One region of the Streptomyces sp. NPDC053079 genome, then DNA from elsewhere that is predicted to be linked to it. Evidence: riboswitches for the same ligand, from Rfam matches in the RefSeq annotation. Region 1 holds a riboswitch; each other region holds the start of a gene.

The links. A riboswitch is a leader RNA that binds a small molecule or an ion and turns the genes downstream of it on or off. The one in region 1 is predicted to bind cobalamin.
Region 2: linked by a shared signal. The riboswitch ahead of ACIGXW_RS10510 (ribonucleoside-diphosphate reductase subunit alpha) and the one ahead of ACIGXW_RS00310 (cobalamin biosynthesis protein) in region 1 are both predicted to bind cobalamin.
Region 3: linked by a shared signal. The riboswitch ahead of ACIGXW_RS30515 (CoA-acylating methylmalonate-semialdehyde dehydrogenase) and the one ahead of ACIGXW_RS00310 (cobalamin biosynthesis protein) in region 1 are both predicted to bind cobalamin.
Region 4: linked by a shared signal. The riboswitch ahead of metE (5-methyltetrahydropteroyltriglutamate--homocysteine S-methyltransferase) and the one ahead of ACIGXW_RS00310 (cobalamin biosynthesis protein) in region 1 are both predicted to bind cobalamin.

The regions. Positions count from the first base shown of each region.
Region 1 is NZ_JBITZJ010000001.1:54,260-59,992, reverse strand. It holds gene ACIGXW_RS00320 (putative cobaltochelatase) at 1-295, opposite strand, end outside; gene ACIGXW_RS00315 (cobyric acid synthase) at 462-2,009, opposite strand; gene ACIGXW_RS00310 (cobalamin biosynthesis protein) at 2,006-3,022, opposite strand; cobalamin riboswitch at 3,165-3,297, opposite strand; gene ACIGXW_RS00305 (hypothetical protein) at 3,475-3,705, opposite strand; gene ACIGXW_RS00300 (anion permease) at 3,732-4,994, opposite strand; gene ACIGXW_RS00295 (class II aldolase/adducin family protein) at 5,107-5,733, shown strand, end outside.
Region 2 is NZ_JBITZJ010000002.1:705,478-711,210, reverse strand. It holds gene ACIGXW_RS10525 (glycoside hydrolase family 3 protein) at 5-1,546, shown strand; gene ACIGXW_RS10520 (DUF3311 domain-containing protein) at 1,645-1,923, shown strand; gene mctP (monocarboxylate uptake permease MctP) at 1,920-3,551, shown strand; cobalamin riboswitch at 3,694-3,837, shown strand; gene ACIGXW_RS10510 (ribonucleoside-diphosphate reductase subunit alpha) at 4,001-5,733, shown strand, end outside.
Region 3 is NZ_JBITZJ010000009.1:130,759-136,491, forward strand. It holds gene ACIGXW_RS30505 (enoyl-CoA hydratase/isomerase family protein) at 1-1,040, opposite strand, end outside; gene ACIGXW_RS30510 (acyl-CoA dehydrogenase family protein) at 1,037-2,191, opposite strand; gene ACIGXW_RS30515 (CoA-acylating methylmalonate-semialdehyde dehydrogenase) at 2,188-3,687, opposite strand; cobalamin riboswitch at 3,849-4,035, opposite strand; gene ACIGXW_RS30520 (short-chain fatty acyl-CoA regulator family protein) at 4,068-5,468, opposite strand.
Region 4 is NZ_JBITZJ010000009.1:228,146-233,878, forward strand. It holds gene ACIGXW_RS30930 (serine/threonine-protein kinase) at 1-728, opposite strand, end outside; gene ACIGXW_RS30935 (alpha/beta hydrolase-fold protein) at 847-1,962, opposite strand; cobalamin riboswitch at 2,228-2,382, shown strand; gene metE (5-methyltetrahydropteroyltriglutamate--homocysteine S-methyltransferase) at 2,543-4,870, shown strand; gene ACIGXW_RS30945 (histidine phosphatase family protein) at 5,007-5,585, opposite strand.

The DNA of each region.
Region 1 (5,733 bases):
CGACGGGCAGTTCGACCATCCGCGCGGGCCGGGTGTCGCTCAAGGCATCGGCCCCGTGCGGCCCGTCCGGACACGCCGGGTCCGGCGACGTCGGGTCACAGGAGAACCTGCAGCCGTCGATGACGGCGACCGGCGGCATCAGCGTCGCGACACCGCGAACTGCCGTCGACTTGGCCGTGCCCTTCTCGCCCCGTACGAGCACACCGCCCACAGCTGGGGAGACGGCATTCAGCAGGAGAGCCAGGCGCAGATCCTCCATGCCGACGATCGCAGTGAAGGGATAGGTGGTGTTCATGCGCTGGTCACTCCTTCGAGGGGTTCTCGCCGAATGCGTCGGCCGTTGCCGCAGTTGAGGGTCATGCTTGCCTTCTGCTCCCCGCACCGGCGGGGTTGGTCCGCTGCTCGGCGATCACTTCGTTGAAGCCCTGCTGTGCTCCCCGCTCGTGCGGGGATTCCCCTACTCACGGCGCCCCCGGCGGTATGAACGGGTAGCCGTTCGGCACGGGCACCCCGTCCTCGATGAGCCGCAGCAGCGCATCCGTGTCCGCGTGCTCCTCGATCAGATCCCCCAGCCGGTCCAGCTGTTCCTCCCGCAGCCCCGCGAACGACGTGTCCGGCGCCGGAACGAACGCCCGCCCGGCCGCCTTCGCCACCCGCCGCAGGAACGCGCGCCGGAAGCCGTCGCTCTCCAGCGAGCCGTGCCAGTGCGTGCCCCACACGGCGCCGACCCGGCAGCCGTCCAGGAACGGTTCGTCGCCGCCCAGGACCTCGGCGACGCCGTGGTGGATCTCGTACCCCTCCACCCGCTCGCCCAGGGCCTCGCCCACCGGCCGGGCCAGGGTCTTGTCGACCGCGAACCGCACCCGCACCGGCAGCAGGCCCAGGCCCTCGACCGAACCGGCCCGTGACTCCACCTCGTCGTCGATCCGCTCGCCCAGCACCTGGAAGCCGCCGCAGATGCCGAGCACCGGGCGGCCCTCGGCGGCCCGGCGGGCCAGGGCCTCCGCCAGGCCACGCTCACGCAGCCACGCCAGGGCCCGGACCGTCCCGCGCGTACCCGGCACCACGACCAGGTCGGCGTCCGCGAGCTCCTCGGGGCGGTCGACGAAGCGGACGACCACGCCCGGCTCGGCCGCGAGGGCGTCCACGTCCGTGAAGTTGGACATCAGCGGCACCGCGCACACCGCCACGCGCAGCACGTCGGCGCCGTGCGGCGGGGCCACCACCGACTCGCGGACGGCGCCGCGCAGCGAGACGCGCAGGCCGTCCTCCTCGTCGATGCCCAGGCCGTGGGCGAACGGCAGTACGCCGAACGTCCGCCGGCCCGTCAGAGCGTGCAGCATGTCCAGGCCCGGCTCCAGCAGGGAGACGTCGCCCCGGAACTTGTTGACGATGTAGCCCGCTATCAGCTCCTGGTCCTCGGGCGAGAGCAGCGCCGTGGTGCCGAAGAAGGACGCGAAGACCCCGCCGCGGTCGATGTCGCCGACCACCACCACCGGCAGCCGGCCCGCGCGGGCGATGCCCATGTTGACGATGTCGCTGCGGCGCAGGTTGATCTCCGCCGGGCTGCCCGCGCCCTCGCAGATCACCGCGTCGTGCGTACGCCGCAGTTCCTCGAGGCACTCGGTCACCGTGCCGAACAACTGCTCCTGCCGGCCCGCGTGGTAGCCGCGGGCGCTGAGCTCGCCGACCGGCTTGCCCATGAGCACGACCTGGCTGCTCCGGTCACCGCCGGGCTTGAGCAGCACGGGGTTCATCAGAGCGCTCGGCTCGACGCGGGCGGCCGCGGCCTGCATGGCCTGGGCGCGCCCTATCTCCGCTCCCTCGCGCGTGACGAAGGAGTTGAGCGACATGTTCTGCGCCTTGAACGGCGCGACCTTGACGCCCTTGCGGACCAGCCAGCGGCAGATGCCGGCCGTCACCACGCTCTTGCCCGCGTCCGAGGTGGTCCCGGCCACCAGCAGGCCCCCGCCCGGCGGGCGTGCGGGCCCGCTCCTGTCGGCTGTCACCGATTCCTCCTTCTGGCGAAATGTGCGAGGGAGAGCCTGCCCACCACGGCGGTCCCCAGGGCCAGCAGCGATACCCGGCGCGAGAGCCGCACCGCGCGTTCGATGTCCGCCACGGCCACGGGCCGGTTCTCCGCGCCCAGGACGGGGCGGTGTTCGACGCGGCCGGCGTAGGCGAGGGTGCCGCCCAGGCGGACCCCGAGGGCGCCGGCGAAGGCGGCCTCGACCGGGCCGGCGTTGGGGCTGGGGTGGCGGGCGGCGTCGCGCCGGGCCACGCGCCAGGCGCCGCGCGGGTCGGGACCGGCGAGGACGGCGAGGGCGGCGGTGAGGCGGGCGCCGGGCCAGCCGACGACGTCGTCGAGGCGGGCCGAGGCCCAGCCGAACCGCCGGTGGCGCGGCGACTTGTGGCCGACCATGGCGTCGAGGGTGTTGACCGCGCGGAAGCCCACCAGGCCGGGCACCCCGGCGAGGGCTCCCCAGACGAGGGCGCCCACGACGGCGTCGGAGGTGTTCTCGGCGACGGATTCGACGACGGCCCGGGCGATCTGCTGCCCGTCCAGCGCCTGCGGGTCGCGGCCGCACAGGTGCGGCAGCCGTTCCCGGGCGACCTCGATGTCGCCGGCCTCCAGGGCTCCGCCGACCGCCCGTGCCTCGCGGCCCAGGGTCGTACCGCCGAGCACGGCCCAGGTCGCGGCGGCGGTCAGCGCGGCGCCGGCGGCGGGGGAGCGGCGCGCGGTACGGGCCAGCAGCCCGGCGGCGGCCGCCGTGCCGCCCGCGCACAGCAGCGCGTGCAGGGTGCCGTAGCCGCGGTGGTCGCGCCACAGGCGCTCCTCGACGGCCTGCGCGGCGCGGCCGAACGCGGCGACGGGGTGGCCGCGGCGCGGGTCGCCCACCACGAGGTCGCAGGCGAAGCCGAGCGCGGCGCCGCAGACGAAGGCGAGATGCTTCCCGGTCAGGTTCCCGGTGATGTCCCCGGTCAGGTTCCCGGGCGTGTGATCACTGCGCGTCGGGCGCATCGGATCAGGCCGCCGTCACACCGTGGCGGGGGCGGCGCACCGGGGGCACAGGGGGCGCGAAGGGCAGGGGGCGACGGCAGCCGGGCATGGCGATGTGTCCTCACTCAGGGTCCGCGCCCTGGCTCGACGTGACCGGCGACCAGAGTCTCCTGGCTCCCGGATCGGCGTCGCCCCCGGCCTTCCGGTCCGCGGACCGCGGACCGTGGCCCTGGAATCGGGGGGACACTCCCCGGTGACAGTGGCGGGACCGCGCCGGATTCGCACCGGCTTCCTCTGCTGTCGCCGTTTGGCTCCGGAAGTCCACCACGGCCCGGGAAGGGCAGTCAACTCACCCTGACCTGCGGTGAGGCTGCCGGTCACGGGTGGGGCGGCGGGCGACGCGGGCAACGGCGAAGCGCCGGTCCGGCGGGTGCCGGACCGGCGCTTCGTGCGCGGGATGTGCTGCGGTCGCGTCAGGCGACGATCAGGTAGATGCCGTATCCCACGGCGGCCGCGCACAGCGCGAAGCAGGTGTACGCGCCGGTGCGCGCCACCGAGCTCGGGCCGGCCGCCGGGGCGGTGGCGGCGGTGGCGGCCTTGCGGGACGTGCCCACGATGCCGAGGGTGAAGACGGCCACGAGGCCGAGGGTGGCCACGAGGCTGACGCCGAAGACCTGGCCGAGTGCTGCCCAGTCGATGTTCATGGTGGTTCTCCTCCGTTGCCCGGCGGTCAGCCGGCCGTCGCGGGGGCAGGGGCGGGAGTGGCGGCCGGGGCGGCTGCCGGGGCGGCGGTGGGGCCGGCGACCGGGCCGGCCGGCGGCGGGGCGACGGCCTGGAGGGCCGCGGTGACCACGCCGACGGGCTCGGCCGGGACGGAGACGCCCTGCGGCTCGTTGAGGTCGTTGACGTTGTCGTGCGTGACCGGCTTGCGGCGCGAGGCCACCCAGATGGCGCCGCAGGCGGCCAGGGCCAGGACGGCGACCGCGGCGACGCCCCAGTCGCCCTGGTCGGCCAGGAGCGCGGCGCCGGCGCCGACGAGGCCGGCGGCCGGGAGGGTCAGGCCCCAGGCGGCGACCATGCGGCCGGCGGTGGACCAGCGGACCACGCCGCCCTTGCGGCCGAGCCCCGCGCCCATGACGGCGCCGGAGCAGACCTGGGTGGTGGAGAGCGCGAAGCCGATGTGGGAGGAGGCCAGGATGGTGACGGCGGCGCCGGTCTGGGCGGCGAAGCCCTGCGGCGGCTGGATGTCGGCCAGGCCCTTGCCGAGGGTGCGGATGATGCGCCAGCCGCCGAGGTAGGTGCCGAGCGCGATGGCGATACCGGCGGAGGCGATGACCCACATCGGCGGGTCGGCGTCCGCGCCGAGGGCGCCGCCGGAGATCAGCGCGAGGGTGATGACGCCCATGGTCTTCTGCGCGTCGTTGGTGCCGTGGGCGAGGGAGACCAGGGCGGCCGAGGCGATCTGGCCGGCGCGGTAGCCCTTGGCGCTGGCCTCGGGGTCGGTGTTGCGCGCCAGGCGGTAGGTCATCCGGGTCGCCAGCACGGTCGCCAGGCCGGCCACGACCGGGGCGACGACGGCGGGGATGAGGACCTTCATGACGACGGCGTCACCGTGGACGGCGTCGGTGCCCACCGAGGCGATGGTCGCGCCGATCAGGCCGCCGAACAGCGCGTGCGAGGAGCTGGAGGGCAGGCCCGCGAGCCAGGTGAGCAGGTTCCAGACGATCGCGCCGACCAGGCCGGCGAAGATGATCTCCGGCCGGATGCCTGATTCGTCGACGATGCCCTTGGAGATCGTCGCCGCGACCTCCACGGACAGGAACGCGCCGACGAGATTGAGCACGGCCGACATGGCCACCGCGACCTTGGGCTTGAGGGCCCCGGTGGAGATGGTGGTGGCCATGGCGTTGGCCGTGTCGTGGAAGCCGTTCGTAAAGTCGAACACCAAGGCCGTGACGATCACGATCCCGATGAGAAGCGTGATGTTTTCCATTCACCCAGGCAATCAGCTCGATGGTCAGTACGCGGCGACCGTAGGGACCCTGGGTGAACGGAAGGTGAACTGGGACGGGCAGGTCGATGACGCGAACCGGAGGCGAAGACCGATGAGGGAGTTCGAACAGGCGGGGGCCGCGCGGGACGACATACCGCGCATCTGGGCCCAGGTCGTGGCCACCGCCCGCCGCACCACCGCCGACGGGCTCGTGGTGGGCACGTCCGGCAACGTCTCCGCGCGCGTCGGCGACGTGGTCCTTGTCACTCCCACCGGCGTCCCCTACGACCGGCTGGGCCCCGGCGACGCGGTCGGCGTGGACCTCGACGGCCGTCAGGTCCTGGGCGACCTCGCGCCCACCAGCGAGCTGCCGATGCACCTGGCCGTCTACCGCTCCACCGACGCCGCCGCGATCGTGCACACCCACGCCGTGCACGCCACGGCCGTCTCCACGCTCGTCACCGAGGTGCCGCTGATCCACTACATGGCCGCCGCCCTCGGCGGGCCGGTCCGCGTCGCCCCCTACGCCCTCTACGGCACGGAGGAGCTGGCCGCCCACATGCTGCGGGCCCTCGACGGCCGCACCGGCTGCCTCCTGCAGAACCACGGCACCCTCACCTACGGCGCCACCCTCGACCAGGCCTACGACCGCACCGCACAGCTGGAGTGGATGTGCCGGGTCTGGCTCACCGCCGCCGCCGTCCCCGGCCACACCCCCTCGCTGCTCGGCCCCGGGCTC
Region 2 (5,733 bases), on a different contig from region 1:
CCCCATGCGCCTCACGCACCTGACCCACGCGGTGCTGCAGCCGGGATTCGAGGGCACGACGGCCCCCGACTGGGTCCGCCGCCGGATCGCCGACCAGGGCCTCGCCTCCGTCGTCCTGTTCGGGCGCAACATCTCCACGCCCGAACAGGTCGCCCGCCTCACCGCCGCGCTGCGCGCCGAGAACCCCGATCTGATCGTCGCGATCGACGAGGAGGCGGGCGACGTCACCCGCCTGGAGGCCTGGACCGGGGCCTCGCGCCCCGGCAACCTCGCCCTGGGCTCGGTCGACGACACCGCGCTGACCGAGGAGGTCGCCCGGGACATCGGCCGCGAGCTGCACGCGGCCGGCGTCACCCTCGACTACGCGCCCAGCGCCGACGTCAACTCCAACCCCCGCAATCCAGTCATCGGCGTGCGGTCCTTCGGCTCGAGCACCGCCCTCGTGGCCCGGCACACGGCGGCCTGGGTGCGCGGGCTGCAGTCGGCGGGGGTCGCCGCCTGCGCCAAGCACTTCCCCGGCCACGGCGACACCGCCGTCGACTCCCACCACGACCTGCCCACCGTCACCGCCTCCGCCGCCTCGGTCGCGGGGACCGCCCTGCCACCCTTCGTCGCCGCGATCGGGGCGGGCGTACGCGCCGTGATGACCGGTCACCTCCTCGTCCCCGCCCTCGATCCGGACCTCCCGGCCACGCTCAGCCGGCGCGTCCTGGTCGACCTGCTGCGCACCCGGCTGGGCTTCGACGGGATGGTCGTCACCGACGGCATCGAGATGAGCGCCGTGACCTCCCGCTACGGCATCGACGGGGCGACGGTGCGCGCCGTGGCGGGCGGCGCGGACGCGGTGTGCGTCGGCGGCGAGATCGCGGCGGAGGAGACGACCGAGCGGCTGACGGCCGCACTGGCCAAGGCGGTTCACGACGGCACCCTGCCGGAGGAGCGGCTGGCCGAGGCGGCGGGCCGGGTCGCGGAGTTCGCCGCCTGGTCCGGGGAGCGGTTCCGCGGCCGTACGGCCGAACACGGCGCGCGCTCCGACGTCGGGCTGCGCGCCGCCCGGCGCGCCCTGCGCGTCACCGGCGCGGCGACCGCCGCGCTGCCCCTGGGCGCCGACCCGCACGTCGTCGAGCTCGCCCCCGCCTCCACCCTCGCCATCGACCGGCAGACGCCCTGGGGGCTGGCCGCGCCCCTGCGCGCGCTGCGGCCCGCCACCACGTCCGTGCGGCTGACGCAGCCCGAACTCGCCCGCGACGCGGCCGTCTTGGAGCGCGTCGTCCTCGTCCCCGCCGTCGGCCGCCCGCTGGTCGTCGTGGTCCGCGACGCGGCCCGGCACTCCTGGATGGCCGGCGCCCTCGGCCGCCTCCTGCGGCGGCGCCCGGACGCGGTCGTCGTCGAGATGGGCGTCCCCGGCGCCGACACCCCCGGCGCTCCGCACCTCGCGACCCACGGGGCCACTCGCGTATCGGGCCTGGCCGCGGCCGAGTTCCTCACCGGCGCAAACGGAACCGACGCAAACGGAACCCACACAAACGGAACCGGCACCTTCTGAATCATTCCGATATGCGGATAGGGGGTGACGTCCGGAGGCACCCTCCCCTAGATTTCCTGCGCATTACGCAAGTGATCGCTCAGGGGACGGAGTCACGCATGTCGCAACCACCCGCGCAGCCACCCGGGGGTGGCCGCGAACCGGTCGTCACCCTGCCGCTGGTCATCGCCGGCGTATGCCTGGCCCTGCCGTTCGCGGCGATGCTCTGGGTCGACTCCTACTCCCGGCTCACCCCGGCCTTCATCGGTATCCCCTTCTTCTACTGGTACCAGATGCTGTGGGTCGTCCTCTCGACGCTGCTCACCGTCGTCGCCTATGTCATCGTGCGCCGCCACGAGCGGCGGACGCGTGCGCGTGCGGGAGGTGAGCCGCGATGAAGGACGGCGTGAACGGTGTCGCGCTCACCGTCTTCATCATCTTCTTCCTCGCCGTCACGGTCATGGGTTTTCTGGCCTCGAAGTGGCGGCGCGCGGAGAACGCGAACAATCTCGACGAGTGGGGACTGGGCGGCCGCTCCTTCGGCACCTGGGTCACCTGGTTCCTGCTGGGCGGTGACCTCTATACCGCGTATACGTTCGTGGCCGTCCCGGCCGCCATTTACGCGGGCGGCGCGGCGGGCTTCTTCGCGGTGCCGTACACCATTCTCTGTTACCCGCTCGTGTTCACCTTCCTGCCCCGCCTCTGGTCGGTCGCGCACAAGCACGGCTATGTGACGTCCTCGGACTTCGTCCGGGGCCGGTTCGGCTCCAAGGGCCTCTCGCTGGCCCTGGCGTTGACCGGAATACTCGCCACGATGCCGTACATCGCGCTGCAATTGGTGGGCATCCAGGCGGTTCTGGACGTCATGGGCGTCGGCGGCGGGGAGAACACCAACTGGTTCGTGAAGGACCTGCCGCTGCTGATCGCCTTCGGTGTGCTCGCGGCCTACACCTATTCCTCGGGGCTGCGCGCGCCCGCGCTGATCGCGTTCGTCAAGGACACCTTGATCTACATCGTGATCATCGTGGCGATCGTCTACATCCCGATGAAGCTCGGCGGCTTCGGCGACATCTTCGCGAAGGCCGGTGAGGCGTTCGCGGCAGAAAACCCGGCCACCGGCAAGCCTCGCGGCTCGCTGATCACCGGACCGCAGGCGCAGTGGGCGTACGCGACGCTCGCCCTGGGCTCGGCGATGGCGCTGTTCCTCTATCCGCACTCGGTGACCGCGGTGCTTTCCAGCAAGGGCCGCAATGTCATCCGCCGCAACACCACCATTCTTCCCCTTTACTCCCTGATGCTGGGCCTGCTGGCCATGCTCGGCTTCATGGCCATCGCCGCCGGGGTGAAGGTGAAGAACGGACAGCTCGCGATCCCGCAGCTCTTCGAGGACATGTTCCCCGACTGGTTCACGGGTGTGGCCTTCGCGGCCATCGGCATCGGCGCGCTCGTTCCGGCCGCCATCATGTCGATCGCGGCGGCAAATCTCTTCACGCGCAACATCTACAAGGACTTCATCAAGCCGGACGCCTCTCCCGAACACGAGGCGAAGGTCTCCAAGCTCGCCTCCCTGCTGGTGAAGGTCGGCGCCCTCGCCTTCGTCCTGACCATGGACAAAACGGTCGCCATCAATTTCCAGCTGCTCGGCGGCATCTGGATCCTGCAGACCGTGCCGGCCCTGGTCGGCGGTCTCTTCACCCGCTGGTGCCACCGCTGGGCGCTGCTCGCGGGCTGGGCGGCCGGGATGATCTACGGCACCTGGCGGGCGTACGACACGCCGAGCGCCACCCAGGACCACTTCGGCAACACCAACCTGATCCCGCTCATCGGCGAGAAGGGCTACATCGGCCTCACCGCCTTCGTCCTCAATGTGATCGTCGTCATCGTCGCGACGTTCGTCCTCAGGGCGCTGAAGGCGCCCGACGGCGTGGACGAGACCCGGCCGTCGGACTACACCGCCGACGCCGGCGACCCAGGCGTCCGTACGGACCTCCCCCCGGCCACCGTGGGGGCCCCCGGCGGGCACTGACCCGACCCACCCTCCAGAGGGCCGCCACACCCCCGTCCAGGGGGCGTGACGGCCCTCTTCGCTTGCCCTGCCGGGCCCACCCGTTAGCACATTCCGCAACCGCTTCATGACGGGACGACACAACATGTGGGGGCGCGTACGAGGCCCGGCACTAGATGTATGCTCGTCCTCGCTGTCGTCGCAGGGGAATCCGGTGGAAATCCGGAACTGTCCCGCAACGGTGTATGTGTGCGCATATACACAGCGCACCGAAGTCCGAGGACCTGCCGACAGCGCGTCCACCACCGAGCCTGCCCTGGGCTCGGCTATGGGCGTTGAATTCGTCCGGGCCCCGCGGGTTGGGCCGGCGGACGCCTACGAGGTGTGCCCTGGTGCAAGCGGCATGCCCGTACGCGACCGTCGCGCGCCTCCCGCCCGGCCCACCCCAGCCGAGCGAGGGAGAGCCACACGTGACCATCGCGCCCGCAGATCCGGTCTCAGCGAACGCGGAAGCGACCGGCGGCCCCGGGACCGCGCTGCTGCGCACCCTGACCGATCTCACCGCCGATCTGCCCGCCACCGACCCGGGCAAGGTCGCCGCCGCCGCGCTGCGCGGCCGGCACCCCGGTTCGGACGAGGCCGAGCTGCGCTCCCTCGCCACCGAGGCCGCCGCCGGTCTCATCGCCGAGGAGCCGGAGTACTCCAAGCTCGCCGCCCGGCTGCTCACCCGTGCCATCGCCGACGAGGCGGCCGGCCAGGGTGCGACGTCCTTCTCCGCCTCGGTCGCCGTCGGCCACCGCGAGGGCCTGATCGCGGACGAGACCGCCGCCTTCGTGGCCACCCACGCCGAGCGCCTGGACGCCCTGGTCGAGACGGCGCTGACCGACGGCGCCGACGACCGTTTCGGCTACTTCGGCCTGCGCACCCTGCACAGCCGCTACCTGCTGCGCCACCCGATCCACCGCGACGTGATCGAGACCCCGCAGCACTTCCTGCTGCGCGTGGCCTGCGGTCTGGCCGAGGACCACTCGGAGCGGGCCCTGGACGACGTCGCGGAGCTGTACCGGCTGACCAGCACGCTGTCGTACCTGCCGTCCTCCCCCACGCTCTTCAACTCCGGCACCCGCCACCCGCAGATGTCGTCCTGCTACCTGTTGGACTCGCCGCTGGACGAGCTGGACTCGATCTACGACCGCTACCACCAGGTGGCGCGCCTGTCGAAGCACGCGGGCGGCATCGGCCTGTCCTACTCCCGCATCCGCTCGCGCGGCTCGCTGATCCGCGGCACCAACGGTCACTCCAACGGCATCGTGCCGTTCCTGCGCACCCTCGACGCCTCCGTGGCGGCGGTCAACCAGGGTGGTCGGCGCAAGGGCGCCGCCTGCGTCTACCTGGAGACCTGGCACGCGGACATCGAGGAGTTCCTGGAGCTCCGCGACAACACCGGTGAGGAGGCCCGCCGCACCCACAACCTCAACATCGCGCACTGGATCCCGGACGAGTTCATGCGCCGCGTCGAGGCCGACGCCGACTGGTCGCTGTTCTCCCCCGCCGACACGCCCGACCTGGTCGACCTCTACGGCGACGAGTTCGACGCCGCGTACCGCCGGTACGAGGCCGAGGGCAAGGCCGTCAAGCAGATCCCGGCCCGCGTGCTGTACGCCCGCATGATGCGCACCCTCGCGCAGACCGGCAACGGCTGGATGACGTTCAAGGACGCCGCCAACCGCACGGCCAACCAGACGGCCGAAAAGGGCAAGGTCGTCCACTCCTCGAACCTCTGCACCGAGATCCTCGAGGTCACCGACGACAGCGAGACCGCGGTCTGCAACCTCGGCTCGGTCAACCTCGCGCAGCACCTGGGTGCCGACGGCGAGATGGACTGGGAGAAGCTCGACCGTACGGTCCGTACGGCCGTGACGTTCCTCGACCGCGTCGTGGACATCAACTTCTACCCGACCGAGCAGGCCGGCAACTCCAACAACCGCTGGCGCCCGGTGGGCCTGGGCCTGATGGGCCTGCAGGACGTCTTCTTCCGCCTGCGCCTGCCCTTCGACTCCCCCGAGGCGAAGGAGCTGTCCACCCGCATCTCCGAGCGGATCATGCTCGCGGCGTACGAGGCCTCCGCCGACCTCGCCGAGCGGCACGGCCCGCACGCGGCCTGGTCCGCGACACGCACCGCCCGCGGCGTGCTGCACCCCGA
Region 3 (5,733 bases), on a different contig from region 1:
AGGCCGAGCCCGCGCCCGCCGGACGGTGCGAAGAAGCGGTCGACGTCCTCGTCGCCGACCTCGGCGAGCGTGGTGGGCGACCAGCGCGGGGTCCGGTCCTTGTCGATCACCTGCGCGCGGATGCCCTCGACGAGGTCCGGGTGGGACAGGGCCGCGCAGGCGACGCGGTACTCCTGCTCCAGAACGTGCTCCAGAGGACCGAGCGCACGCGCCCGGCGCAGGGCGGCGAGGGTCACCTTCAGCGCGGTGGGGGACTTGGCGAGGAGCGTCACCGCGGCGTCCTTCGCCGCCGGTACGCCGCTGTCGAGCAGCCGGTCGACGATCTCCTCCACCGTGTCCGCCGCGTAGCAGTGGTCGATCCAGCCGCGCCACGCCGCGAGTTCGCCGCCCGGCGCCGGCCGGACGTGCCGGGCCAGGACGTCGTGGACGGGTGCCCGGGCGAGGTCCGCGACCAGCCCAGGCAGCAGCGCGGAGGGGACGTGGTGGTCCGCGAGCCCGCACAGCAGCGCGTCCGCCGCGCCCACCGCCGCGCCCGTGAGCGCCAGATGGGTGCCCAGCTCCCCGGGCGCGAGCCCCAGCAGATACGTTCCGCCGACGTCCGGGACGAAGCCGATGCCGGTCTCGGGCATGGCGACGCGGGACCGCTCGGTGACGATACGGACCGTGCCGTGGGCCGAGACCCCGACGCCGCCGCCCATCACGATGCCGTCCATGACGGCGACGTACGGCTTGGGGTAGCGGGCGATACGGGCGTTGAGCCGGTACTCGTCGCGGAAGAAGTCCGCGGAGGCCACCCCCGCGGACGAGCGTGCGTCCTCGTGGATGGAGCGGATGTCGCCGCCCGCGCACAGCCCGCGCTCGCCGGCTCCGGTGATGACGACGTGCTCCACCGCCGGGTCGTGCTCCCACGCGGTCAGCGCCGCGTCGATGCGGTGCACCATGGAGTGGGTGAGGGCGTTGAGAGCGCCGGGACGGTTGAGGGTCACATAGGCCGCGCGGCCTTCGGTGCGCAGCAGTACGTGCTCGCTGGTAGTGGTCATCGCAGGGCGCCCGTCAGTCCGCGGGCCACGATGAGGCGCATGATCTCGTTGGTTCCTTCCAGGATCTGGTGGACGCGCAGATCGCGGACGATCTTCTCGATGCCGTAGTCGCTGAGGTAGCCGTAGCCGCCGTGCAGCTGCAGGGCGCGGTCGGCGACGGAGTAGCCGGTGTCGGTGGCGAACCGCTTGGCCATCGCGCACAGCTGCGGGGCCTGCGGGGTGCCGCGGTCCAGGGCGTCCGCCGCCTGCCGGACCAGTGCCCTGGCCGCGGCCAGTTCGGTGGCCATGTCGGCGAGGCGGAACTGCAGGGCCTGTGCGTCGAGCAGCCGCATGCCGAACGCCTCGCGGTCGGCGAGATGGGCCAGGCTGCGGTCCAGGGCGCTCTGGGCGCCGCCCAGGGAGCAGGCGGCGATGCCGAGGCGGCCTCCGTTCAGGCCGTTCATCGCGATGCGGAAGCCGTCGCCCTCGGCGCCGAGCCGGCGGCCGGCCGGGACGCGGACCCCGTCGAGGATCACCTGGCGGGTGGGCTGGGCGTTCCAGCCCATCTTCCGTTCGTTCGGGCCGAACGAGAGCCCGGGGTCGTCGCGTTCGACGACGAAGGCGGAGACGCCGTCCGCGCCGCCCTCGCCCGTGCGGGCCATGACGACGTAGACGTCGGCCGCGCCCGCCCCGGAGATGAACTGCTTGACGCCTGTGAGGACGTAGCCGTCGCCGTCCCGCCGCGCGCGGGTGCGCAGGGCGGCGGCGTCCGAGCCGGCGCCCGGCTCCGTCAGGCAGTAGCTGCCCAGCGCCTGCATGCCGCAGAGCCCGGGCAGCCAGCGGCCGCGCTGGGCCGCGTCGCCGTACCGGTCGAGCATCCAGGCGACCATGTTGTGGATGGAGAGGTAGCCCGCGATGGAGGGGCAGCCGGTGGCCAGTGCCTCGAAGACCAGGACGCCGTCGCCGCGGGTGAGGCCGGAGCCGGCGTGCTCCTCGCGGACGTAGACGCCGCCGAGGCCGAGTTCCGCGGCCTTGCGCAGGACGTCGAGCGGGAAGTGCTTGTCGCGGTCCCAGCCGACGGCGTGCGGGGCCAGGTGCTCCTGGGCGAAGTCGAGGGTGACCTCGGCCAGGGCGAGCTGGTCCGTGGTGAGAGTGGTCGTCACCGCGCTCACCCCATCGTCGGGATGGTGAAGCTCGCGCCTTCCTTGACCCCGGAGGGCCAGCGCGAGGTGACGGTCTTGGTGCGGGTGTAGAAGCGGACGGCGTCCGGGCCGTGCTGGTTGAGGTCGCCGAATCCGGACCGCTTCCAGCCGCCGAAGGTGTGGTAGGCGACGGGTACCGGAATGGGCACGTTGACGCCGACCATTCCCGTGGTCACCCGCCGGGTGAAGTCCCGGGCGGTGTCCCCGTCCCGGGTGAAGATCGCCACCCCGTTCCCGTACGGGTGCTCGCTCGGCAGCCGCAGGGCCGCCTCGTAGTCGGCGGCGCGGGCGACGCACAGCACCGGGCCGAAGATTTCCTCGCGGTAGATCCGCATGGCGGGGGTGACACGGTCGAAGAGGGTGGCGCCGGCGAAGAAGCCGCCCTCGTGGCCGGGCAGGACGAAGCCCCGGCCGTCGACGACGAGTTCGGCGCCCTCGGTGGCGCCGATGCCGACGTAGCGGCGTACGCGCTCCAGGGCGTCACGGCTCACCAGCGGGCCGAAGTCGGCCTCCGGGTCGTCCGAGCGTCCGATCCGCAAGTTCCCGATGCGTTCCTTGAGGCGTGCGACCAGCGCGTCGGCCGTCTCCTCCCCGACGGGCACGGCCACGGAGATGGCCATGCAGCGCTCGCCCGCCGAGCCGTACCCGGCGCCGACCAGCGCGTCGACGGCCTGGTCGAGGTCGGCGTCCGGCATCACGATCATGTGGTTCTTGGCGCCGCCGAAGCACTGGGCGCGCTTGCCGTGCGCGGCGGCCGTGGCGTAGACGTGCGCGGCGACGGAGGTGGAGCCGACGAAGCCGACGGCCTGCACCCGGGGGTCCGTCAGCAGGGTCTCGGCGGACTCCTTGCCGCCGTTGACCACGTTCAGGATCCCCGGCGGGAGGCCGGCCTCGAGGAAGAGCTCCGCGAGGCGCAGCGGTACGGACGGGGCCCGTTCGGACGGCTTGAGGACGAAGGCGTTTCCGCAGGCGATGGCCGGTGCGGCCTTCCACAGGGGGATCATCGCGGGGAAGTTGAAGGGGGTGATGCCGGCCGTGACGCCCAGCGGGGAGCGCAGTGAGTGGACGTCGATGCCGGTGCCGGCGTTGTCGGTGAACTCGCCCTTGAGCAGGTGCGGGATGCCGGCGGCGAACTCGACCACTTCCAGGCCGCGCTGGAGGTCGCCGTGGGCGTCGGCGACGGTCTTGCCGTGCTCGCGGGACAGCAGGCGGGCCAGCGACTCCCGTTCGCCCTCGACGAGTTGGAGGAACCGCAGCAGGACGCGGGCGCGGCGCTGCGGATTCCACTCGCCCCACTCCGGTTGCGCGGCGGCGGCGTCCGCGATCGCGGACGCGGTGTCCTCGCGCCCGGCCAGGGGCACCCGGGCCTGTACGGCGCCGGTGTTGGGGTCGTACACGTCGGTGAAGAGCCCCGACGTTCCGGGGGTGTGCTTGCCGCCGATGAAATGTGTCAGTTCACGGACCATGGAAGCCTGCTCTCGTCAGGTCAGGTGAGATCCGGGGATGGGCATGGGGCTTCGTGGCTCTGCGAAGAGCTACGCGTGCGCGGACATGAGCGCGCGCTCCGCCGGATCACCAGGGTCGTGAGTACGGACCGGTGCCATGCGTGTCTGCTCCATCCTCGTGGACAACACGGAACACCCGCGGCCGGTATCCTGACTCCCGGATCACCGCGCGCCGCCAGCCTTCCCGACGCATGGCACATCTCGTCAGTGGCGTGCTGTCGACGGCTCACTCCCCGGTCACAGTGGCGGGACCGTGCCGGAATCACACCGGCTTCCCTGACACCGCGGGCCTTGGTCGCGAACATATAGTTGGACGTCCTAGTAAGTCCACCCCAGCGTGATCACTTGTCCGCCACCGGGTACGGCACGAACGTGCTGCTGTTCTCGTCGATCGCCAGCGGCCGGCCCAGCGGCGGCACCGCGCGCTGCGGGCAGTCCAGGCGTTCGCAGATCCGGCAGCCCATGCCGATCGGGGTGGCCGCGGAGGTGTTGGCGAGGTCGAGCCCGTCGGAGTAGACGAGCCGGGAGGCGTGGCGCACTTCGCAGCCGAGGCCGATGGCGAACGTCTTGCCCGGCTCGCCCCAGCCCCCGCGGTGCCGGGTGACGGCGCGGGCGGTCCACAGGTAGCGCTGTCCGTCCGGCATGGCGGCGATCTGGACGTGGATCCGGCCCGGGGCGGCGAACGCCTCGTACACGTTCCACAAGGGGCAGGTGCCGCCCGCTCGGGAGAAGTGGAAGCCGGTGGCGGACTGGCGCTTGGACATGTTGCCGGCGCGGTCCACGCGGACGAAGGAGAACGGCACACCGCGCAGCCGCGGCCGCTGGAGGGTGCTGAGGCGGTGGCAGACGGTCTCGTAGCCGAGGCCGAAGCGGTCGGTGAGCCGCTCGATGTCGTAACGGACCTCCTCCGCGGCCGTGTGGAAGGCGCGGTACGGCAGGATCAGCGCGGCGGCGAAGTAGTTGGCGATGCCGATCCTGGCGAGCGACCAACTGGCCGAGCCCTCCGCGTAGTCCTCCGACGCCAGCGCGGACAGCCGGTCGCCGAACTCCAGCAGCGCCAGCTGGGTGGCCATGCGGAAGGCCTGCTGGCCGGGGCGCAGCCGGTTGGACAGGTGCAGGACGCGGGTGACCGGGTCGTAGTGGTGCAGCCGGTCGCAGTCCGCCGCCAGCCGCACCCCGTGCCGCTCGGTCAGGCGCGCGGAGAGCGTCCGCACCACCTCGCCCGGCCGCACGCCCAGGGTGTGGGCCAGGTCCTCGGCCGCGAGATCGGCCTCGTGGAGGTAGTTCTGCCGCCGGTAGAAGAACTCCCGTATCTCCTCGTGCGGGGAGCGCGGCAGGGCCACGTCCTCGTGACCGCGGGCCTCCGCGGCTTCGGCCAGCCGCTCGGCCAGGGCGTGGCCGCGGCGGCCGAGGTCGAGCAGGACCGAGGCCACGGCCGGCATGCGCGAGGCCAGTTCCGCGAGGTCGGAGGGGGAGACCCGGGCGGCGTCGACCTCGGTGGCGAGCACCTCGCGCAGGTCGGCCACGAGTCTGCTGGTGTCGCGCTCCGAGAAGAACCCCGGGTCGACGCCGAAGGCCTCGGTCAGCCGCAGCAGCACCGGCACGGTCAGCGGCCGGGAATCGTGCTCCATCTGATTGAGGTAGCTGGGGGAGATCGCCAGGACGCGCGCCAGCTCCGCCTGACTGAGCCGCCGCTCCTCGCGCAACCGCCGCAGCCGCGCCCCCGCGTATGTCTTGCCCACCGCTCTCCCCCTGCTCCGTGCCCGACGTCCTTGATCTGACGGGTGTGTTGGCAAGATTCGCAGAACCGGGCCGGAAGATGCGCAGAACTTGGCAATCTTCCACGGTTGATGGCACTGAGTGCCACTGCCAGAGTCGTAGTGCGGCCCACCGCCCCTCCGGGCGCACTGCTCACCGCTTCACGCGCCCGGAAGGGCGGCGGCGCCGCATCGGCGGCACGTCACTCAGTGACAACCCCACGCATCCTTCACAAGAACCGTGTGATCT
Region 4 (5,733 bases), on a different contig from region 1:
GCCCGCCGGGGCGCCGCGGGCTCGTCGTCGACCACGGCCCGCAGCGTGCTGAGCGCGTCGCCCCGGCGGAACGGGGAGACCCCCTCCACCGCCACGTACAGCAGGGTGCCCAGCGACCACAGGTCGGAGGGGATGCCCGGGCGACGGCCCGTGGCCCGCTCCGGGGCCAGGTACTCGGCGGAGCCGACCAGGTCGCCGGTGCGCGTCAGGGTGCCGGCGCCCTCGATGACGGCGATGCCGAAGTCGGTGAGCACCACCCGGCCCCCGGCCTCCAGCAGGACGTTCGCCGGCTTGACGTCGCGGTGCAGCACCCCCACGGCGTGGGCGGCGCGCAGCGCCTGCAGCACCTGCGCGCCGATCCTGGCCGCCTCCTTGGGCTGGAGCACGCCCTCCTGCCGGAGCACCTTGTCCAGCGACTGGCCGCGCACCAGCTCCATGACGATCCAGGGGCGGCCCTCCTGCTCGACCACGTCGTGCACGGTGATCACATGGGGGTGGGCGACCCGCGCGGCGGCCCGGGCCTCCTGCTTCAGGCGCGCGTACAGCACCCGGACGTCCTCGTCGTTCATGTGCTCCGGCGCCCGGACCTCCTTGGCCGCGACCTCCCGGTCGAGCACCTCGTCCATGGCGAGCCAGACGACGCCCATGCCGCCGTGCCCCAGCTGTTCCATGAGCCGGTACCGCCCGGCCAGCAGCGGTTTGCGCCGCGTGGTGTCCATCCCGTCCATGCCGTACGCCCCCTCCCCCTGCGTACGGCGTACCGAGCCGTGCGCATTCGGGCCACACTGGCTGGGACGTGGCCGTGGCCGAAACCGTTCCCGGCCGGACGGGAAACCCCGCGCGGCCTCAGCGGCGGGCGGTCAGCTCCTTGTCGAGCCAGCGCAGGACCTCGGGGTATTCCTCGCGCCAGGTCTGGAAGTTGTGGCCGCCCTCCTCACGGACCAGCTTGTCGACCTTGGTCGGCGCCTTGGCCTTCCCCGCGAACTTCAGCATGGGCTCGTAGTACTTCTCCTCGCCCTTCGAGCTGGCGGCCAGGAGCAGGGACACCGGCGGCGGAGCCATGTGCTCCAGGCGCCAGGTCAGGTCGGACTCGTTCCTGATCTGCTTGTTGCCCGCGTAGAGGTCACCGGTGTCGCGGTCCTGGCGCGCGAAGAGGTCGGCGGACAGCCCGGCCGCGGCGCCGTAGCGGGCCGGGTTGGTCATGGCCGCCTTCAGCGCGCAGTACCCGCCCGTGGAGTTGCCCACCGCGCCCCAGCCGCCCCGCGAATTGTCCGCGCGGTACACGTCGTTGACGGCGATGGGCAGGTCCTGGTTGAAGAACGTCATGGCCTGCGGGCCGCCCGGCACGTCCGTGCAGTTGGTGTCGCGGTCCGCCACGACCGACGGCCGGACCATCAGCACGATCGTCGGCCTGATCTGCTTGGCCACGATGGCGCGGGAGGCCGCCTGCGGGACCTTGATCTGGGTGATGAGGTTCTTGGAGACGCCGGGCTGCCCGGTGATCGCCACGATCACGGGGAACCGGTCGTTCTCGTGCTCCTTCTGGAAGTACTGCGGCGGCAGATAGGCGAAGCCGTCCATGCCCAGCCCGCTGACGGGACCGCGTATCTCGATCCGGTCGACCTGGCCGGCCTTCTCCTTCGGGCCCAGGCCGACGGACTCCTGGCCCTTCACGACGAGCGCGGGCGGCCGCTTGCCGTCCTTGCCGCCCTTCAGCTCCTGCTTGCTGGAGTTGCGGCCGAGGAGCTCGTTCCACGTGGAGTAGAAGCCGAACTCGTTGTTCGCCGCGACGAGCAGCACCGACAGGATGCCCAGCTGCGCCACGGCGAGCAGGCCGAGCCGGGAGAGGAGCGCCGGGATCCCCTTCTTCGCGGCCCGTGGCCACAGCCACAGCACGAGGGCGGCCAGCGCGACGGCGATGACCACCAGGAACAGCAGGAAAGTCTGGGACGTAAGGCCCACGGTTGTCGCTCCTCTTCGGAGTGGGTTCTCCGGGAGGGAAGAGGGGGTACGGCCCGGTGAGGTTTCCTGTTTTGGCCGCAATTTTCGCCTTATGGCGCTGCTGGGGGTCCTGACGGCCCGCAGGGGCGGCCACGGCCCACGACCCTACCCCGCGCGTCCGCACGCAAGATCGAAACTGTCCGGGCAACCCCTGTCGGCGGACGGGCCCCTGCGTCTAGGGTGAAGGCGCAGCCGGTTCGCCCCGCCCTCCAGGCGGGCGCGTCGCAAGAGGGAACCCGGTGGGAATCCGGGACTGCCCCGCAGCGGTGAGCGGGAACGACCGCCGTCATACGCACTGGACCGCCCCGGCGGTCCGGGAAGCGACGGCCACTAGGTGCCGTGTCCTCCACCGACACGGCGTGCCCGCGAGTCCGAATACCTGCCGCTGCCCGCGTGCGACCGCACGCGGTGATCTCGGTGGCCTCGAGGGCGGGCCGGCGGTACGGACGGCGCATGCCTGGGCGTGCTCCGCCGGCATCTGCCGACCCTTCGTACGCTCGGGTCCCGCCGGGATCCCCCGCGACTCGCGAAGGAGAGTTCCGTGGCAACACACCCCACCGCCCCCACCGCCGTCCGCGCCCGGGCCACCGTCCACGGCTACCCCCGGCAGGGGCCCGGCCGTGAACTGAAGAAGGCCGTCGAGGGCTACTGGGCCGGCCGCGTCGACGCCGCAGCCCTGCACGACACCGCGGCCGCCCTGCGCCGCGACGCCTGGCGGCGCCTGGCCGACGCCGGCGTCCACGAGGTCCCCACCGGGGACTTCTCCCTCTACGACCACGTCCTGGACACCACCGTCATGGTCGGCGCCGTCCCCGAGCGGTACCGCGCCGCCGTCGAAGCCGACGCCCTGGACGGCTACTTCGCCATGGCCCGCGGCACCCAGCAGTTCCCGCCGCTGGAGATGACGAAGTGGTTCGACACCAACTACCACTACCTCGTGCCCGAACTGGGCCCGGACACCGCCTTCTCCGCCGACTCCACCAAGCAGACGGGCGAGTTGGGGGAAGCCCTCGCCCAGGGCCACGCGGCCCGGCCCGTGCTCGTCGGCCCCGTCACCTATCTGCTGCTGGCCAAACCCGCGCCCGGCGCCCCGCCCGGCTTCCAGCCCCTCACCCTCCTGGACCGGCTGTTGCCCGTGTACGCCGAGGTCCTCTCCGACCTGCGGGCGGCCGGCGCCGAGTGGGTCCAGCTCGACGAGCCCGCCCTGGTGCAGGACCAGCCCCCGGCCGTACTGAACGCCGCCGCCCGCGCCTACCGGGAGCTGGGCGGCCTCGCCGACCGGCCCAAGCTGCTGGCGGCCACCTACTTCGACCGCGTGGGCGACGCCCTGCCCGTCCTCGCCAAGTCCCCCGTCGAGGGCCTGGCCCTGGACTTCACCGGACCCGCCGCCGCCAACCTCGACGCCCTCGCCGCCGCCGGCGGCCTGCCCGGCAAGCGTCTGATCGCGGGCGTGATCGACGGGCGCAACGTGTGGATCAACGACCTCGAACGGTCCCTGTCCACCCTCGCCACCCTCCTCGGCCTCGCCGACCGGGTGGACGTCGCCCCCTCCTGCTCCCTGCTGCACGTCCCCCTCGACGCCACCGCCGAGCGCGACGTCGACCCGCAGGTCGCCCGCTGGCTGGCCTTCGCCCGGCAGAAGGCCGAGGAGACCGTCACCCTCGCCCGCGGCCTCAACGAGGGCAGCGACACCATCGCCCCGCAGCTCGCCGCCAACCGCTCCGCCCGGGCCTCCCGCGCCGCCTCCGCCCTCACCCGCGACCCGGCCGTACGGGCCCGCGCGGCGGCCGTCACCGCCGCGGACGCCCGCCGCCCCCAGCCGTACGCCGAGCGCGCCGCCGCCCAGCGGGCCCGGCTCGGCCTGCCGCTGCTGCCCACCACCACCATCGGCTCGTTCCCCCAGACCCGCGAACTGCGCACCGCCCGCGCCGACCTGCGCGCCGGGCGCATCGACGCCACCGCCTACGACGAGCGCATCGCGACCGAGATCCGTGAGGTCCTGGCTTTCCAGGACAAGGCCGGCCTGGACGTCCTCGTGCACGGTGAGCCGGAACGCAACGACATGGTCCAGTACTTCGCCGAGCAGCTGACCGGCTACCTGGCCACCCAGCACGGATGGGTGCAGTCCTACGGCACCCGCTACGTCCGCCCGCCGATCCTCGCCGGCGACATCTCCCGCCCCGAGCCGATGACCGTGGCCTGGACCGGCTACGCCCAGTCCCACACCGAGCGCCCCGTCAAGGGCATGCTCACCGGCCCCGTCACCATGCTCGCCTGGTCCTTCGTCCGCGACGACCAGCCGCTGGCCGACACCGCCCGCCAGGTCGCCCTGGCGCTGCGGGACGAGGTCGGCGACCTGGAGGCCGCCGGCACGGCCGTCATCCAGGTCGACGAGCCCGCGCTGCGCGAGACGCTGCCGCTGCGGACCGCCGACCGGGCGGAGTACCTGGCCTGGGCCACCGAGGCGTTCCGGCTCACCACGGCCGGGGTGCGGGCGGACACCCAGATCCACACCCACATGTGCTACGCGGAGTTCGGCGACATCTTGGCCGCCATCGAGGAGCTGGACGCCGACGTCATCAGCCTGGAGGCCGCCCGCTCCCGCATGCAGGTCGCCGACGAACTGGCCGCGGCAGGCTACGCGCACGCCGTCGGCCCGGGCGTCTACGACATCCACTCGCCGCGCGTACCGGACGTCGAGGAGATCGCCGCCCTGCTGCGCAAGGGCCTGGCGGCCATCCCGGCGGAACGCCTGTGGGTCAACCCGGACTGCGGACTGAAGACCCGTGGCTGGGCGGAGGTACGGACCTCGCTCGAGCACCTGGTCGAGGCCGCCCGGCGGGTACGCGCGGAGCGCGCCGGGCAGTAGCGGTGAGCCGACCGGTGACCGTAACCGTCCGTACATGGCGGGCCGTTACGGTCGCCGGCCCCCGAACGGCCGCCGCGCCGGCCCGCATCGCCGCTGAGGGGCGGCGGGGCGGGCACGGCGCGGCGGCTCCCGCGGATCAGCCGGCCGTGAGCGGGCGGCCGCAGCGCAGGTTCCACCGACCGGCGCGGCCGGTCAGTTCGGTCAGGGTCAGCGGGGCAACGTCCAGGCGCCAGAACACCGTCGGCGGCAGCGCGAGCGCGTGGACGGCCGCCGCGCGGACCACCGCGGGGTCCGCCACGGCCAGGACCCGGCCGCCGCCCTCGCCGTCGGCCAGGCCGTCCAGCCAGCCGCCCACCCGGGCGATCAGCGCGAGCACGCTCTCGCCGCCGTGCGGCGCGGCCCCGGGGTCCGCCAGCCAGGCCCCCACCGCCTCCGGTTCGCCGGCCGCCAGCTCCTCCAGGGACCGGCCCCGCCACCGGCCGACCTCGAGATCCCGCAGCTCCGGTGCGGGGGCCGCGTCCAGGGCCAGCGCGGAGGCTGTTTGACGGCAGCGTTCCGACGGCGCCGTGAAGGCGCGCGCTCCGCCCGGCAGCGACCCGGCGGCCGCCCGGGCCAGACGCGTCCCCGCCTCGTCCAGCGGCGTGTCGTCGTCGAAGCGCGCGGCCCGCAGTGCGGGCCCGGGCGCCGGTGAGATCAGCATCACACGAACGGTCACGGTCCTTGTCTCCTCCCCGGCTGCGGACGGGCGCTCGCGCCCAAGGGCTCAGCAGACCACGGGCGTCGGGCACGGCGTGCGCGGGGGGTGCGCATCCGTACGCCCGTAGCGCGGTGATCCGCCAGGCGGTACGGTCGCGTGTACATGA